Regions from separate parts of the Kitasatospora sp. NPDC127116 genome, predicted to be linked through region 1. Evidence: riboswitches for the same ligand, from Rfam matches in the RefSeq annotation. Region 1 holds a riboswitch; the other holds the start of a gene.
What was found. Region 1 has a riboswitch for cobalamin ahead of ACFVHV_RS13065 (HoxN/HupN/NixA family nickel/cobalt transporter). Riboswitches for the same ligand answer to the same signal wherever they lie in the genome.

Region 1 (4,204 bases):
ACCTCGGCGGTGTAGCGCAGGGCGTCGCCCGGGTGCTCGTCGGTGAGGGCGTGGAAGCCGCGCGGGGCGTGGTCGTGCGGGTCGAAGGGGTAGCGCCGCAGGCTGACCTCGGTGCCCTCGCTCCGGCCCTCGACGTCGTAGGCGGTGGGCCGGTCGACGGTGCCGGGGCACGGGGCCGGCCTGGGGTAGGGCGGCAGGGCCGGTTCGTCCCCGGGCTCGTCCAGCCCGGCCAGGAAGGAGTGCAGCAGCGGGCGCAGCAGCCGGGCGGATTCGCCGCGGTGGGCGAGCGAGCGGTCGGTGATCGCGCTCAGGTCGGCCGGGTCCCGGGCGAGGGCCTGTTCGACCTGGGCGGCGAGGTCCCCGTCCGGGTCGAGGACGGGCGCTGCCTGGCCGAAGGCGTAGCCGGGGGAGCGGGGGTCGAGTTCGGCGGCGCCGGTGGCGACGAGCAGGGTGCGGTGGTTCAGGGCGGCGCCGTAGACGGTGACCGAGCCGTGGTCGCCGATCACGCAGTCGGCGGCGACGAGCGCGGCCTGCCAGCCCTGGTGGGGCGGGATCAGGCGCAGGCCCATCCGGCGGGCGTCGTCGAGCAGCGCCTCGGGGTCGTGGCGGCTCCACACGTTGGGGTGCAGGACGACGGCGACCGTGTACTCGTCGGCGGGGAGCCGGCGGACCAGCCGCCGGGGGAGGTCCGGGCGGCGGCCGAACAAGGAGTGCTCGCTCCAGGTGGAGCTGACGACGACGAGCCGTCGGCCGCCGGTGGCGCCGAGTGCGGCGCGGTAGCCGTCGCGGGAGCGCCGGCTGCCGAGCATCCGGTCGAAGCAGGGGTCGCCGACCACCCGGGCGACGTCCAGCGCCTCGGGGCAGGAGACCCGCAGCCGGTCCAGCTGCTCGGGGTGGGAGAGGCCGAGGACGTCCACGAACACCCGTCCGCGGTGGGTGAGTTCGTTGCGGGACAGACCGGCGGCGGTGACCGTGTCGCCGGTGGACTCGGTGACCAGCCGGTTGTAGCCGACGCCGTGCGGGAGGACGACGAGGCGGGCGTCCAGCCGGTGCATGGAGGAGTGGACGGCGCAGGCGACGGCCAGGTCGAAGCGGCGGCTGACGGCGTCCTCCCAGTCCAGCACGGTGAAGCCGGGCAGGCCGTGCAGGTACTCGTCCAGGGCGCGGTCGGCGAAGGCGGAGCCGGGGTTGACGGTGAAGTACCGGTCGATGCCGTCCGGGTTCAGCAGGGTCAGGACGTCCAGGACCCGGGTGGCCGAGGTGAGGGTGCGGGCGACCGCCAGCACGCGGGCCCTGACCGGTCGGGTGTTCCACCGGTCGGCGGGCCAGGCGTGGGGGCGGGACGGCACGTCATGATCGTACTCATCCGCTCCGGCCGCGGCGCGGTTCCGGGGCCGGGCCAGTGGGTCAGCCCGTGGCCGCGGTGGGCTCGTGGTGTTCACCGGCGGCGCACTCGTCGAGGAGGGGGCGCATGGCCTCGTCCACGAGCTGGTAGCGCACCACGCGTCCGTCCCGGTCGCCGGTGACCACGCCGGCCGTGCGGAGCAGCCGCAGGGCCTGGGAGACGGCGGGGTCGCGCATGCCGGTGGCGACCGCGAGGTCGGTGACGGCGAGCGGCCCGGCCCGGTGGAGGGCGAGCAGCAGGGCGAGCCGGCCGGGGTCGGCGAGCAGGGAGAACCGCTCGGCCCAGGACCGGACGTGGGCCGGGTCGCCGATCGCGGCGATGGCCTCGCAGACCCGGTGCCCGTCGATGGTGCGGTGGCCCGCGCGGTCGGCCGGTACGAGATGCATGCGGACATTCTCGCAGGCGGCGGTCTGTGATCCTGGACACCTGCGCAGGTGCGCAACCTTGCACGGGTCGGGGCGTGACCCCTACGGTGTTCCCCGCCGTGGTGCTCGGGAAGACCGGTGACGGACCCTCAGGGGTCCCAGCCCGGAGCGGCCCTCGCCACTGTGATCGGGTCGTTCCTCCGTCCGCGGAGGAACGTCGTCCGTACCCATGGAGCCACTGGGCGCCTCGTGCGCTTGGGAAGGCGGGTGCGGGTGTCCCGTCAGCCAGGAGACCGGCCACGGCATCTCACGAGGTTTTCCACGAGGTGCTGGAGCGTGATCCGCAGATGACCCTGCCCGAAACCGTTGCCGCCGGGGCCGAACCGGCCCCCTCCGCGCTGCCCAGCTTCCAGTGGCGGCGCGAGGACACCGTCCGTACCGCCGGGCTGATGGCGGTGATCGTGGCCATGCACGTGGTGGCCTTCGGCACGCTGATCTTCCTGGTCGCACCCGAGAAGTACGCGGTCGGTACCCAGGTCTTCGGGGTGGGCCTGGGTATCACCGCGTACACCCTCGGGATGCGGCACGCCTTCGACGCCGACCACATCGCGGTGATCGACAACACCACCAGAAAGCTGATGGCGGACGGCAAGCGGCCGGTCTCGGTGGGCTTCTGGTTCGCCCTCGGGCACTCCTCGATGGTGGTGCTGATGGCCGCCCTGGTGGCGGGCGGCGCGCAGCTGGCGAACACCCTGATGGACGACGAGTCGGCCACCCACAAGTGGCTCGGCGTGATCGGGACGACCACCTCCGGCGTGTTCCTCTACCTGATCGGCGCGCTCAACCTGGCGGCGCTGCTCGGCATCCTCAGGGTGTTCCGATCGATGCGGGCCGGGAAGTTCGACGAGAAGGAGCTGGAGGCCCACCTCGACTCGCGCGGCTTCATGGCCCGGGTGCTGAACCGGGCGACCCGTTCGATCACCCGGCCCGGGCAGATGTTCCCGGTGGGCATGGTGCTGGGGCTGGGCTTCGACACCGCGACCGAGGTCACCCTGATGGTGATGGCCGGCTCGGGCGCCGCCTCCGGGCTGCCCTGGTACGCGATCGTCTGCCTGCCGCTGCTGTTCGCGGCCGGGATGAGCCTGTTCGACACCCTGGACGGGACGTTCATGAACTTCGCGTACCAGTGGGCCTTCGCCAACCCGGTGCGGAAGGTGTACTACAACCTGACCATCACCGGTCTGTCGATCGCGGTGGCCTTCGTCATCGGCACCATCGAGCTGGTCGGGGTGCTGCACGAGAAGCTCGATCTGACCGACCCGGTCACCGGCTTCATCGCCGACATCTCACTGGACAACGTCGGCTACGCCATCGCCGGGCTGTTCGTGGTCGTCTGGGCGATCGCGATCGGGTACTGGAAGCTCGCCGGGGTCGAGAAGCGCTGGACGCCCGAGGGCTCCTGAGCCACCCGGCCGCGAGCGGCGGCCTGCCCGCGCACGCCGGAACGGCGCCTCCCCGCGGTGGGGAGGCGCCGTGCGCGTTCCGGGGGGCCTGGTGCGCCCCGGGCCGGCGCTCCTCACGGAAGTCGACGTGCCGGCCGGCGACCGGGTCGCACTCGCACACGACCGGAAGTGACATATCCGTGACGGAGCGTAGCGACCGGTAGGGGTCCGAGGGGCCGCCGGGGGTGCGGGGCCCCCTCGGCGGCACGCTGCGTGGGGGGCGGGGTGAGGGCCCGAGGGGGACGGTGCCGCGGTCGCGCAGGGGGGCGCGCAAGGGGTATTGGGGGTTCTGCCGGGGGTGCTCGGCGGGCGCTTCGGGCCGGGGGTTCGTAGGCTCGACGCATGGCGGATGCGTACGCGGGGCGGCGGGAGCGGGTGAGGGAGCACTGCAGTGCGGCCGGGGCCGATGCGGCGCTGATCACCCGCGCGGCGAACGTGCGGTACCTGACGGGCTGCGCGCCCTGCGGGGCGAGCCTGCTGCTGACCAGGGAGCGGGCGCTGCTCGCGCTGCCGGACGATCTGCCGCCGGACGACTCCGGGGAGCACCTGATCGCCCCGGACGTCACCCGGCTGCCGGTGGCGGCCGGGTCGGACTCCGCGCTGGCCGTCGCGGCCGTCGCCGCGCGGTCCGGGGTGTCGGGACTGGCGGTGGAGGAGCACGACCTGACCGTCACCCGGCACCGGGCGGTGGGGGGCCTGACCGAGGGGGCCCGGCTGGTGGACCTCGCCCAGACGGTCGAGCGGCTGCGGGTGGTCAAGGACGAGCACGAGATCGCCGACCTGCGGATCGCCGCCGAGATCGCCGACCAGGCGCTGGGCGAGCTGCTGGAGTCGATCCTGGTCGGCCGCACCGAGCGGCACCTGGCGATGGAGCTGGAGCGCCGGATGATCGACCACGGCGCCGACCGGGCCGCCTTCCCGGTCTCGGTCGG
Region 2 (4,204 bases), on a different contig from region 1:
GAGACCGAGTACCCCATCCGCAAGCTCACCGACGGTGAGCGGATCGAACTCGGCGACGTCACCGTCCAGGTCCTCGAAACCCCCGGCCACACACCCGAGTCGATCAGCATCCTGGTCTTCGAGCAGCCCGACGACACCGTCCCGTACGGTGTGCTCACCGGCGACGCGCTGTTCATCGGCGATGTCGGCCGCCCCGACCTGCTCGCCTCGGCCGGCGTCACCGCCGCCGAACTCGGCGCGATGCTCTACGACAGCGTCCACCGCAAGCTGCTCGCTCTGCCCGACGAGACCCTCGTCTTCCCCGCCCACGGTGCCGGCTCGGCCTGCGGCAAGAACCTCTCCGCCGACCGCCAGTCCACCATCGGGGCGCAGCGACTGACCAACTACGCCTGCCGGCCCATGGACCAGGACACCTTCGTCCGCATCGTCACCGCCGGCCAGTCCACCGCCCCCGCCTACTTCGGCCACGACGCCGCCCTCAACCGGAAGGACCGCCCGCTGCTCGATCCCGCGAACGCAGCCCGCCCGCTGTGCCCCGAGGGCTTCAAGGAGGCCCGTAACGCGGGCGCCGTCGTCCTCGACGCCCGCAGCCCCCAGGACTTCGGCGCGGGACACATCCGCGGCGCCATCAACGTCCCCGTCGACGGCCGCTTCGCCGAACAGGCCGGCACCGTCCTCACCCCCGACAGCAGCATCGCGATCATCGCCCCGCAGGACCGCGAGGGCGAGGTCGTCACCCGCCTCGCCCGCATCGGCTTCGACCGCATCGCCGGTTACCTGCGCAACCCCGGCAACGCCCTGCCCGCCCTCGCCGACGAGGTCGCCCCCGCCGGCCGCCTCACCGCCGACCAGCTCCGTACCGCCCTCACCGACGCGCAGCCCCCCACCGTCCTGGACGTGCGCACCTGCGGTGAGCGCGAAACCGGCTCCATCGAAGGATCCGTGCACATCCCCCTGACCGAACTCCCGGGCCGCCTCGACGAGATCCCCACCGACCGCCCCCTCGTCGTCCACTGCGCCAGCGGCCACCGCTCCTCCATCGCCGCCAGCCTGCTGCGCCACCACGGTCTCGCCGAGGTCTCCGACCTCCTCGGGGGCTACAGCGGCTGGCACGCCCTCACCCGCCCCGCTCAAGCGTCATGAGGCCTGGACCAAGGGCGAGCCTCACTGCGAACCGGACGGCCCCGTCGTCGGTGGTGATCAGGTCGTCGGCCTGGCCGGCCTCGTCGGCCTCGTCGGCCTCGGCTCGGTGATGACGAGGCCACTGTTCAACGGGGATTCGGGCCCGGGGTCTCTTGACCCGCTGTTCGGGGCATCGCCATGATGGGCCGTCATGTTGTGACTCCGCCGATGGGGGAAGTCCGGTTCGAATCCGGCGCTGACCCGCAACGGTAGGCCGCCGACCCCGCGTCGGCGGCGAGCCCGAGTACCCGTCGGCGGAGGTGTGTCACCCCTCCTCCCGTCGTGGTCTGCGGGCCGGAGCCCGCTGGCCCCTCGGCGCTCGCCGACGCCTTCCGGGCCCCTGCGCGCGGGCCCGGAAAGGCAGCCCATGCCCGCCGTTCGCCGCTCCCTCGGCCCGCTCGCGATACCCGCCCTCGCCCTCGCCACCCTGTTCCCGGCGGCGGCCACCGCCCATGCCGCTCCCGCCGCCGCGACCTCGTCGCCGACGGTCCGTCCCGACGCCGCCGCCGGCGGTTGGCTGGCCCGGCAGCTCGTCGACGGTGACCACTTCGAGTCCGTGTTCAACGGCACCGCCTACCCCGACCAGGGCCTGACCATCGACGCCGTGCTGGCCTTCGCGGCCTCGCACAGCTCCGACGAGGCCGCCGCGAAGGCCACCGCCTGGCTGGCGAAGCCCGAGGTCATCGGCGGCTACCTCGGCGACGGCACCACCGAGGCCTACGCGGGCGCGACGGCCAAGCTGCTGCTCGCCGTCGAGGTGCGCGGCGGGAACGCGGCGTCCTTCGGTGGCGTCGATCTGCCGGCCCGGCTGCGCTCGCTCCAGACCGCCGAGGGCCGCTTCTCGGACCGCTCGCAGTGGGGCGACTACAGCAACGCCTTCGGCCAGTCGCTGGCCCTGATCGCCCTGCACCGCACGCCCGGTGACGCCCCGGCGGCGGCCGTGGACTACCTCGCCAACAGCCAGTGCGCGGACGGCGGCTTCCCCGTCTCCTTCGGCCAGGCGACCTGCACCGGCGACCCGGACGCCACCGCGCTCGCCGTCCAGGCCCTCGCCGCCACCGGCCGCACCGCAAAGGCGAACGGGGGCCTCGGCTGGCTGGCCGCGCACCAGAACGCCGACGGCGGGTTCGCGGCCGCCGGGGCGACCACGTCCAACGCCAACACCACCGGCCTCGCCACCCAGGCGCTGCTGGCCGGCGGGCGCTTCGGCGCCGGCCTCAAGGGCTGGAGCCGGCTGGTGAAGTTCCAGCAGGGCTGCTCGGCCGACCCTGCCGTGCGCGGTGCGGTCGCCTACGACGCCTCCGGCTTCAACGCGGGCAACGGCGCCCGGGCCACCGCGCAGGCCGTCCTCGGCCTCGCCGGCACCCCGCTCGCCACGCTCTCCGCCGCCGGGGCCCGCCCGGACGCGCCCACCCTGGCCTGCCCGGCCCCGGCCGCGTACTGAACACGCCCGAAACCAGGAGGAGTTCACCGATGAGCGACACCCTCACTCCGGCGCGCCCGGTCCGCCGTACGCTCGGCTCGATCGCCGCGGCCGCCGCCCTCACCGCCGGTCTGCTCGGCGTCTCCGCCGTCCAGGCCCCGCAGGCTCGGGCCGCCGCTTGCGGCGGGACCACCGGCGTCACGGTCGTGGTCGACTTCACCGCTGTCGGCGGCGGCATCCAGACCGGCTGTGCGCTCGGCGACCCGGCCAGCGGCCTGGCCGCGCTGACCGGCGCCGGATTCAGCTACGCCTTCCACCCGCGCTTCCCGGGTTTCGTCTGCACCGTCAACAGCCTGCCGACAACCTGCACCAACCCCACCGGCAGCGCCTACTGGTCGTACTGGCACGCCCAGCACGGCGGCCCCTGGTCGTACAGCGGCCTCGGCGCGGGCAGCTACAACCCGGCCCCCGGCGACGTCGAGGGCTGGTCCTTCGGTGCCGGCGCCCAACCCGGCATCACCGCTCCCTGACCCGCCTGCCCGTACACGTCGACGCCCCGGCCTCCCCGACGAGGGAGGCCGGGGCACAGGGGTCGGGCGTGAGGTGCCCGCCGGCGCCGGACGAGGTGGTCGTGCAGCAGTACGCTGCCGACCGCCGCAGCCGAGCACGCACGGCCGCCGCGGGACTGCCGCCGCGGCTTCGCCCTGTCGGTGGATCAGCTGCCGTAGCTCAGCGAGACGGTGTCGCCGAGGTGGACGGTGGCGGCCCGGGTGGCGGCGGTGGCGGTGGCGCCGTCCAGGCCGACCTTCCAGGTGGAGGAGCCGCTGTTCGCGGTGCCGTTGAGCGCGGTGACGGTGCCGCCGCCGGTGGACGGGGTGACGGAGGTGACGCAGCCGCTCGGAGTGGCGGTGGCCGCCGCGTCGAGGACGTCGCCGAGGGTCGTGGTGGTGCCGGTGGGGGTGAGGGTGACGGCGCAGACCTTGAGGTTGCTGGTGCCGTCGTCGACGACCAGTGCGAGCCGGGCGGCCGTACCCGCGGTGAAGCCGGTGGTGGCGGCCCAGGCGGGTTCGCCCGCGGTGGTCGGCGCCGGCGGGGTGGCGGTGAACCCGGCGCCGGCGACGGCGCGCAGGCCGTCGACGGAGGCGTACGGGGACGGGGAGGTGTCGGTGGGCAGGTACTTGAAGCCGCCACCGGGCTTGAACTGCTGGGCGACGAGGAAGTCGACCGGGGTCTTGCCGGTGCCGCTGGTGAAGTCGGTGCCCTGGGGGTTGATGCCGCAGGCGTTGAGGCCGGACACGGCCCAGCCGTTGGAGTCGGTGTTGACGCCGAACATGGCGTTGAAGGCGCCGGAGGAGGCGAGCTTGCCCTTGAGGAAGTTCTTCGCGGCCACGATCGCGGCGTCGGTGCCCGGGACGCCGCCGACACACAGGGAGGCCATGGCGGCACCGGTCATGTCGATGTCGCTGCCCTGGGCGAGCGCGGTCGGGTCGCCGGCGGCCTTGCTGTAGTTCCAGCCGCCGTCGTTGTGCTGGTTGGCGCGCACGGTCGCGACCGAGGCGTTCAGCAGGGACTGCGGGACGCGTTGTCCGCCGCTCCGGG

Region 2: another riboswitch for cobalamin. It lies ahead of ACFVHV_RS26695 (peptidase); the one in region 1 lies ahead of ACFVHV_RS13065 (HoxN/HupN/NixA family nickel/cobalt transporter).

Annotation. Positions count from the first base shown of each region.
Region 1 covers NZ_JBHXTL010000025.1:19,195-23,398, reverse strand. Annotated here, with positions in the region: gene ACFVHV_RS13075 (hypothetical protein) at 1-1,349, opposite strand, end outside; gene ACFVHV_RS13070 (metalloregulator ArsR/SmtB family transcription factor) at 1,408-1,791, opposite strand; cobalamin riboswitch at 1,874-2,087, shown strand; gene ACFVHV_RS13065 (HoxN/HupN/NixA family nickel/cobalt transporter) at 2,118-3,233, shown strand; gene ACFVHV_RS13060 (aminopeptidase P family protein) at 3,615-4,204, shown strand, end outside.
Region 2 covers NZ_JBHXTL010000073.1:28,016-32,219, reverse strand. Annotated here, with positions in the region: gene ACFVHV_RS26700 (rhodanese-like domain-containing protein) at 1-1,143, shown strand, start outside; cobalamin riboswitch at 1,332-1,453, shown strand; gene ACFVHV_RS26695 (peptidase) at 1,550-2,626, shown strand; gene ACFVHV_RS26690 (flagellar hook-length control protein FliK) at 2,656-3,135, shown strand; gene ACFVHV_RS26685 (hypothetical protein) at 3,321-4,204, opposite strand, start outside.